2 regions of the Actinokineospora cianjurensis genome follow, and region 1 is predicted to be linked to the other one. Evidence: riboswitches for the same ligand, from Rfam matches in the RefSeq annotation. Region 1 holds a riboswitch; the other holds the start of a gene.
The links. Region 1 has a riboswitch for glycine ahead of gcvP (aminomethyl-transferring glycine dehydrogenase). Riboswitches for the same ligand answer to the same signal wherever they lie in the genome.
Positions count from the first base shown of each region.

Region 1 (4,511 bases):
GCACCTGCGCGCCTTCCGCGCCGCGGCCGACCGCGAGGTGTCGCTGTTGGAGCAAGTGCTCGCACCCGTGTTCCGGCAACGCGACCCCGCGGCGCGGGCGCGCGCGGACGAGTCCGCCGACGACCTGGTGGCGTTGGCGATCACCCTGCACTCGCTGCTGGTGAGGACCGGTCTGCGCAGAGTGACCCAGAAGTAGCGCGCGGCGGCCGAGGCCGCCGGTGGTGAACCGATCATCCTGGAATAGACGTGAGATAGGCGGGCGTGGGGACCAGATGGCGGGTAGCGTCGAAGTAGGCGATGAGCGATCCTCGAAGGATTGGGACGCCGATGCCCCAGCGAGCGGAGGGAGGCGAGCCCGATGAGCGAGATGCGCGTCGTGGGGGTGCGGGTGGAGTTGCCCGCCAACCAGCCGATCTTGTTGCTGCGTGAGACCGAGGGAGAGCGGTACCTGCCGATCTGGATCGGATCGGTGGAGGCCACCGCGATCGCGCTGGAGCAGCAGGGGGTGCGGCCCGCCCGGCCGCTGACCCACGACCTGCTCAAGGACGTGATCGGCGCGCTCGGCCGCGAACTGGAGCAGGTGCGGATCACCGACCTGCGCGAGGGCACCTTCTTCGCCGAACTGGTCTTCGACGGTGACGTCCGCGTCTCCGCCCGCCCGAGCGACTCGGTCGCCCTCGCCCTGCGGGTCGGCGTGCCGATCCACGCCGAGGACTCGGTGCTGCAGGAGGCCGGGCTGATCATCCCGGACGAGCAGGAGGACGAGGTCGAGAAGTTCCGCGAGTTCCTCGACTCCGTCTCCCCCGAAGACTTCCGCGGCGCCGATACGTAACACCCTCTCCCGCCACCCACCCCCTCATCCCCGCCCGGCACCGTCCCCGACTTGGCAGGTCGCGGTCACTCGTCCGGTCTCCGGTTTGACGGGTGGGAGCACTCGGGGGACCGTGTGACAGTGCTCCAACAAGCGAGTACCGCGATGGACCCGCGCGTCGCGTTGACCTCCTCGCGCGCCCGTTTTACCGTCACAGACGAGCGAAACACGCTGAGGTCGCAGGCAGGGGTACCGCCAGCCGGTACCGCTACCACCCACCGCGCGACCCCACGTGTGTGCCGCTCGGCCGACGGTTCCCCAGAGCGGAACGGGCGGTCTCGTTCGCCGGCCATCGGTGGCCGGACGAGGGGAGGCAGGCGTGTTCGAGGAAGGTCCCGCCGGGGCTGACTCCGGTGAGCAGGGCGAACTGTTCCCGGACGCCTCGCTGCCCGACGAGCTCGTCGGCTACCGGGGTCCGGCCGCGTGCCAGATCGCGGGGATCACCTACCGGCAGCTCGACTACTGGGCGCGCACCGGACTGGTCGTGCCCACCGTGCGCAGCGCGCACGGCTCCGGCTCGCAGCGGCTCTACTCGTTCAAGGACGTGCTCGTCCTGAAGGTGGTCAAGCGGCTGCTCGACACCGGGGTCTCGCTGCAGAACATCCGGGTCGCGGTCGACCACCTGCGCAGGCGCGGGGTGCGCGACCTGGCCAGGATCACCCTGTTCAGCGACGGCACCACCGTCTACGAGTGCACCTCCCCCGAGGAGGTCGTCGACCTGCTCCAGGGCGGCCAGGGCGTGTTCGGCATCGCGGTCAGCGGCGCCATCCGCGAGATCAGCGGCACCATCCACGAGTTCCCCGCCGAGCGCGCCGACGGCGTCGAGATCCCGGCCGACGACGAGCTCACCCAGCGCCGCAAGGCCCGCAACGCCGGTTAGGCATCAGGGCAGCGTGTACGGGGTGGTCAGCGCGACGCAGGTGAAGCCGACCCGTTCCAGGATGGGCCTGCTGGTCGGTAGCGCGTCCACCTGCAGGTAGCGCACCCCGCGCTGTTGAGCCCTACGGGCGCGGTGACTGACCAGCGCCCGGTAGATCCCACGTCCCCGCCATGGTTCTAGCGTGCCGCCGCCCCAGAGGCCCGCGAAGTCGGTGCCCGGGTGATAGCTCGTCCGCGCCGCGCTGACCGCCTCGTCGCCCGCCACCGCCAGCACCACGTCCATCGAGCCCTCCGCCACCCCGGCCTGCATCTCCGCCCTGAGCCTGCTGTGGTCGTCGCCGAACGCCTCGTCGTGCACCCGGACCACGCGATCGATGTCCTCGTCCGAGGTCACGTCCAGCAGCTCCACGCCCGCGGGCGGCGCGAAGTCCGGCACGCTCGCGGTCTCGGCGACCATCACCGCCTCCACCGAGCCCGCCACCAGCCCGGCGCGGGTCAGCCGCTCGCCCAGGTCGGCGGGGGAGTCGTGGTGGTAGAGCTTCCACTCGCCGTGACCCTCGACCGTCCGCAGCCACGCCACAGCGGCCGCGATGGTCTGATCGGCGGACGCCCGGTCGAGTGACGACCACACCACCCCGGACCAGCTGTCCCGGCCGACGCCGACGTGCCTGCTCAGCCGGTCGTCGCGCTCGGCACTCGCCCGGACACCCGAGGGTGCCAGGTCGCGCCGCAGTTGCCGGTCGAGGACGGCCCGCACGGCCGCGATGTCCAGGTCGGAGCCCATGTGCGGCAGTCGACCGCGAACCGCACCCCGGCCGCAATCGAATTGCACCCCGGACGGGTTAGACTCGGGGAGCGTCGCTGAACCCGTGCGGGAGAGTCCGGCCGGTCCACCAGACCGGAACCGGCGCCGAAGGAGCAACTCCTCCCCGGAACCTCTCAGGCAAACGGACCGTGCGGGTGAGACGCCTCTGGAAAGCGGGCGACCCGGCACGACCGGGGAGCCCCGCCGAAGGTGCAAGTCGCGCGCCCGCTCCCGGGTCCGCGGTGAAGCTCTCAGGCGCCTTCGGGCACGGACAGAGGGGGAGGGCCACACGGGCGGACCGCCCGTGCCAGGCCCGACCCCTGCTGCACCGCCCCGAGGAGACCCATGACGACCGGCCGGATCCCGCTCGCCGCGCTCGAGCACGGCACCCCGTTCGCCGACCGCCACGTCGGTCCCCGGCCCGCCGAGCTGGCCAGGATCCTCGACGTCGTCGGTGTCGGGTCGCTGGAGGAACTGGCCCAGCACGCGGTGCCGGAGTCCATCCGCGAGGGCGACCTGGCCATCGACCTGCCCGCCCCGGCCACCGAGGTCGAGGCGCTGGCCGAGCTGCGCGACCTGGCCGCCCAGAACGCCACGCTCACCCAGATGATCGGCCTGGGCTACTACGGCACGCACACCCCGCCGGTCATCCGGCGCAACGTGCTGGAGAGCCCCGCCTGGTACACCGCCTACACCCCGTACCAGCCGGAGATCAGCCAGGGCCGCCTGGAGGCGCTGCTCAACTTCCAGACCATGGTCGCCGACCTGGCCGGGCTGCCCACCGCCAACGCGTCCATGCTCGACGAGTCGACCGCCGCGGCCGAGGCGATGACGCTGCTGCGCCGCGCGGGCCGCTCCAAGTCCAACCGGTTCGTCGTCGACGCCGACACCTTCCCGCAGACCATCGCGGTCATCGAGACCCGCGCCGAGCCGCTTGGCATCGAGGTCGTCGTGCACGACCTGGCCGAGGGCCTGCCGGTCGAGGACTTCTTCGGCGTGCTGTTCTCCTACCCCGGTGCCTCCGGCGCGGTCCGCGACTTCGCCGAGCTGACCCGCGAGGCGCACGGCCGCGACGCCAAGGTCGCCTTCACCGCCGACCTGCTCGGGCTGACCCTGCTGCAGGCACCCGGCGAGATCGGCGCCGACGTGGTCGTGGGCACCACCCAGCGCTTCGGCGTCCCGATGGGCTTCGGTGGTCCGCACGCGGGCTACATGGCCGTCGGCAAGGGCCTGGAGCGGCAGTTGCCCGGCCGCCTGGTCGGCGTCAGCACCGACGCCGACGGCAAGCCCGCCTACCGGCTGGCGCTGCAGACCCGCGAGCAGCACATCCGCCGCGAGAAGGCGACCTCCAACATCTGCACCGCCCAGGTGCTGCTCGCCGTGGTCGCCTCGATGTACGGGGTCTACCACGGCCCCGAGGGCCTGCGCGCCATCGCGACCCGCACCCACCGCATGGCCGCCGTCCTCGCCGAGGGCCTGCGCCGCGGCGGGGTCGAGGTGGCCGGGGCCGCGTTCTTCGACACCGTCACCGCCAAGGTGCCCGGTCGCGCCGCCGAGGTCGTTTCCGCTGCCCGCGGGCTAGGGGTCAACCTGCGCCTGGCCGACGCTGACACCGTCGGGATCGCGACCGACGAGACCACCACCCGCGCGCACGTCGACCTGGTGTGGAAGGCGTTCGGGGTCAGCGCCGACATCGACGCCCTCGACGCCGAGACCGGCGACGCGCTGCCCGCCGACCTGGTGCGCACCAGCGAGTTCATGACGCACCCGGTGTTCTCGACGCACCGCTCCGAGACCGCGCTGCTGCGCTACCTGCGCGCGCTGTCGGACAAGGACGTAGCGCTCGACCGCAGCATGATCCCGCTCGGCTCGTGCACGATGAAGCTCAACGCGACCGCGGAGATGGAGCCGATCACCTGGCCCGCCTTCGCCGACCTGCACCCGTTCGCGCCGGTC
Region 1 covers NZ_RCDD01000002.1:1,097,940-1,102,450, reverse strand. Annotated here, with positions in the region: gene ftsR (transcriptional regulator FtsR) at 1-196, shown strand, start outside; gene CLV68_RS19400 (bifunctional nuclease family protein) at 359-832, shown strand; gene CLV68_RS19395 (MerR family transcriptional regulator) at 1,191-1,751, shown strand; gene CLV68_RS19390 (GNAT family N-acetyltransferase) at 1,755-2,534, opposite strand; glycine riboswitch at 2,613-2,715, shown strand; gene gcvP (aminomethyl-transferring glycine dehydrogenase) at 2,901-4,511, shown strand, end outside.

Region 2 (4,511 bases), on a different contig from region 1:
TGATGTCGGCGACCTCGGCGAAGTCCTCGGCGTCGAAGCCGCGGGTGGCCAGCGCCGGGGTGCCGATGCGCAGCCCGGAGGTGATCATCGGCGGCCGCGGGTCGAACGGGACCGCGTTGCGGTTGACGGTGATCCCGATCGAGTGCAGCCGGTCCTCGCCCTGCTGGCCGTCGAGCTGCGAGTCGACCAGGTCGACCAGCACCAGGTGCACGTCGGTGCCACCGCTGAGCACCTTCACGCCCGCCTCGGCCGCGTCCGGCGCGGAGAGCCGGTCGGCCAGGATCCTGGCGCCCTCGAGCACCCGGCGCTGCCGCTCGGCGAACTCCTCGGACGCGGCGATCTTGAACGCCACCGCCTTGGCCGCGATCACGTGCTCGAGCGGGCCGCCCTGCTGGCCGGGGAACACCGCCGAGTTGACCTTCTTGGCCAACTCCTTGGTGCAGAGCACCACACCGCCGCGCGGACCGCCGAGGGTCTTGTGCGTGGTGGTGGTGACCAGGTGCGCGTGCGGCACCGGGTTCGGGTGCAGCCCGGCGGCGACCAGCCCGGCGAAGTGCGCCATGTCGACCATGAGCAGCGCCTCGACCGAGTCGGCGATGCGGCGGAACTCGGCGAAGTCGAGGGTGCGCGGGTAGGCGGACCAACCCGCGACGATCAGCTTCGGGTTGTGCTCCTTGGCCAGCCGCTCGACCTCGGCCATGTCGACCCGGCCGGTCTCCTTGTCGACGTGGTAGGCCACCACGGTGTACAGCTTGCCGGAGAAATTGATCTTCATCCCGTGCGTCAGGTGCCCGCCGTGGGCCAGGTCCAGCCCGAGGATGGTGTCGCCGGGCTTGAGCACGGCGAACATGGCCGCGGCGTTGGCCGAGGCCCCCGAGTGCGGCTGCACGTTGGCGTGCTCGGCGCCGAAGAGGGCCTTGACCCGGTCGATGGCCAGCTGCTCGACCACGTCGACGTGCTCGCAGCCGCCGTAGTAGCGGCGGCCGGGGTAGCCCTCGGCGTACTTGTTCGTCAGCACCGAGCCCTGCGCCTCGAGCACCCCGATCGGGGCGAAGTTCTCCGAGGCGATCATCTCCAGCGTCGACTGCTGGCGGCGCAGCTCGGCGTCGACCGCGGCGGAGATCTCCGGGTCGACCTCGGCCAGCCGCTGCCCGAACATGGGTGTCCCTGCCATCAGCCCTCCTTGGTGTGCTCGGCGTACGCGGCGGCGTCGAGCAGCTCGGGCTCGCCGTCGACGCGGACGCGGAAGAGCCAGCCGTCGCCGAACGGGTCGGTGTTGACCAGCTCGGGGGTGTCCACGACCGCCTCGTTGATCTCCACGACCACGCCGTCGGCGGGCGCGAACAGGTCGGAGACGGACTTGGTGGACTCGATCTCGCCGCACGCCTCACCGGTGGTCAGCGTGGCGCCCACCTCGGGCAGCTGCACGTACACCACGTCGCCGAGCGCGTCGGCGGCGTACTTGGTCACCCCGACCGTCGCCGCGGCCGGGTCGCCGAGGTCGACCCACTCGTGGTCGGTGGTGTAGCCGAGGTTCTCCGGGTTGCTCATTGGGTTCTCGATCTCCAGGTTTCAGGCTTGACGCTGGTAGAAGGGCAGCTTGACGACCTCGACCGGCGCGCTGGTGCCGCGGATGTCCACGGTGAGCGCGGTGCCCGGCTCGCTGACCGCGACCGGCACGTAGGCCATCGCGATCGGGTGGCCGAGCGTCGGCGAGAGCGCGCCGCTGGTGACCGTACCGACCTGCGCCCCGGCACCGTCGAGCACCGCGTACCCGTGTCGGGGGGCGCGCTTGCCGGAACCGACCAGGCCGACCAGCACCTTGGTCTCCACGTCGGCGTCGCGGCGGCGCTCCAGCGCCTCCTTGCCGACGAACCCGCCCGCCTTGTCGAACTTCACGACCCGGCCGAGACCGGCGTCGAACGGGGTGAACGAGGCGCTGAGCTCGTTGCCGTAGAGCGGCATGCCCGCCTCCAGCCGCAGCGTGTCGCGGCAGGCGAGCCCGGCGGGCAGCAGCCCGTGCTCCTGACCGGCCTCGGTGAGCAGCCGCCACACCTCGGGTGCCTTGGCACCGTCCACGTAGACCTCGAAGCCGTCCTCGCCGGTGTAGCCGGTGCGGGCGAGCAGGATGTCGATGCCGCCGATGGCCGAGGGCACGCTGGCGTAGTAGGCGAGCGCGTCGAGGTCGGCGTCGGTGACCGAGCCGATGATGGCGGTGGAGGTCGGGCCCTGGACCGCGATCAGCGCCAGCTCCGCGGAGCGGTCGTTGACCTCGACGGCGAACCCGTCGGCCCGCTCGCGCAGCGCGGCGGCCACCGTGGCGGCGTTGGAGGCGTTGGCAACGACCATGAACTTGTCGGCGGCCAGCCGGTAGACGACCAGGTCGTCGAGCACGCCGCCCTCGGCGTCGCAGATCATCGTGTAGCGGGCCTTGCCCGGCTTGACCGCGGACAGCTTGCCGACGAGCGCGAAGTCCAGCGCCTGGGCCGCCTCCGGACCGGTCAGCTCGATCTCGCCCATGTGGCTGAGGTCGAACAGGCCGGAGGCGGTGCGGACCGCCTTGTGCTCGGTGAGCTCGCTGCCGTAGCGCAGGGGCATCGACCAGCCTGCGAAATCGGTGAACGAGGCACCGAGCGCCTCGTGCACCGAGTGCAGCGGGGAGGGGGTGCTCATGGAAGTCGGGTCTCCTTCGGCGCGCTGGGAACAGTGCTGTTCGCAGCGTGGCACGCCGGGCGCGCGGGCTGCAGCACGACCGGACGGGCTGTGGATGAGTGTGGGGGTTGTGGACAGCCGCGCGGCTGTTCGCTGTGGCGGGTGCGGCGGACGAGGGACATGGGAGCTCCTTGGCAGCGCGCCGGACGGGCGGATCCGGCGCTGGAACTCCCCCTCTGTCATGGCACCTGAGAGCTTCGCCGCGAACGCGGCTTGCACCGTGGGTGAGACGCCGAGATCGCGTCTGCTTTCCAGAGTGGCCTGGTGGGAACGGTAGCTTTACCTGAGAGATTGACGGGGAGTTTGCTCCTTCGGTGCCTCGATCAAGATCGAGGGCTCTCCCGGTCCCACTCGTACGGCCCGATATGCGGTTGTGCCACGGACACTAGTCGAGCCGGAACCCGAAAGGAAGTTCGAGGCGGTGCCTGGCGAGCAGGGCGTCGTCGGCGAGCAGGTCGCGGGTGGGGCCGTCGGCGACGACGACCCCCCCGTCGACGAGCACCGAGCGCGGGCACAACTGCAACGCGTAGGGCAGGTCGTGGGTGACCATGACCGTGGTCCGGCCGAGACCGAGCAGCACCTCGGCCAGCTCACGGCGGGCGCGGGGCTCCAGGTTGGCCGAGGGTTCGTCGAGAACCAGCACGTCGGGGTCGCAGGCGAGCACCGTGGCCAGGGCGACCCGGCGGCGCTGCCCGCCGGACAGGTGCAGCGGCGAGCGGTCCGCGTGCTCGGCCATCCCGACGTCGTCGAGCGCGCGCTTGACCCGGGCGTCGAGTTCAGGTCCGCGCAACCCGAAGTTCGCGGGACCGAAGGCGACGTCTTCGCGAACGGTGGGCATGAAAAGTTGGTCGTCGGGGTCCTGGAACACGATTCCGACCCTGCGCCGGACTTCTTTCATATTCTGTTTATTGACTTCCAGCCCCGTTACCTCGACCTTGCCCTGTCCGGTGAGCACGCCGTTGAGGTGCAACACGAGGGTGGTCTTACCGGCGCCATTCGGTCCGAGGACCGCGACCCGTTCCCCTTGCTCGACCCGCAGGTTCACGCCGAAGAGGGCTTGGTGGCCGTCGGGGTAGGCGTAGGCGAGGCGTTCGACCAAGAGGGCGGGGGGTGTCACAGCGCTATACCTAGCACGACCGCGGCTAGGGCGGTCGGGATGAACCCTACGAGCCAGGTGCGGCGCCCAGCGGGCTGTCCCTGGTCGGGCATGGCCCCGGTCCAGCCACGGGAGACCATCGCGAGGTGCACGCGTTCCCCGCGCTCGTAGCTGCGGATGAACAAGGTCCCGATACCGCGCGCGGTGGCACCAACCTGCCAGAGGAAGCGCGGGTCGTGCCCGCGGCAGATGCGGGCTATCCGCATCCTGCGGGCCTCGGCGGCGATCACGTCGAGGTAGCGCAACATGAGGGTGGCGATGGTGATGACCATGGTCGGCACCCGCAGCCGCTGGAGTCCGACGATCAGCTCGCCCGGCGTCGTGGTCGCGGCCAGGGTGAGCGACACCAGCACACCGAGGGTGCCCTTGACGGCGATGTTCCAGCCCGCCAGCAGACCGTGCTCGGAGAGCCGCAGCCCGAGGAACTCGACGGTCGGACCGCCCGCGAGGAACGGGAAGGCGATCGCGAGGACCACGAACGGCAGCTCGATCAGCGCCCGGGTGGCCAACCACCCCGGCGGGATCCTGGCGATCACCCAGACCCCGGCGAGGACGGCGAGGTAGAGGCCGAACGCCCAGAACCGCTCGCGGGGCGTCGCCACCACGCAGAGCACCCCCGCGACCGCGGCCACCACCTTGACCT
Region 2 covers NZ_RCDD01000001.1:3,196,254-3,200,764, reverse strand. Annotated here, with positions in the region: gene glyA (serine hydroxymethyltransferase) at 1-1,159, opposite strand, end outside; gene gcvH (glycine cleavage system protein GcvH) at 1,174-1,551, opposite strand; gene gcvT (glycine cleavage system aminomethyltransferase GcvT) at 1,573-2,673, opposite strand; glycine riboswitch at 2,879-2,973, opposite strand; glycine riboswitch at 2,974-3,066, opposite strand; gene CLV68_RS14350 (energy-coupling factor ABC transporter ATP-binding protein) at 3,098-3,829, opposite strand; gene cbiQ (cobalt ECF transporter T component CbiQ) at 3,826-4,511, opposite strand, start outside.
Region 2: another riboswitch for glycine. It lies ahead of gcvT (glycine cleavage system aminomethyltransferase GcvT); the one in region 1 lies ahead of gcvP (aminomethyl-transferring glycine dehydrogenase).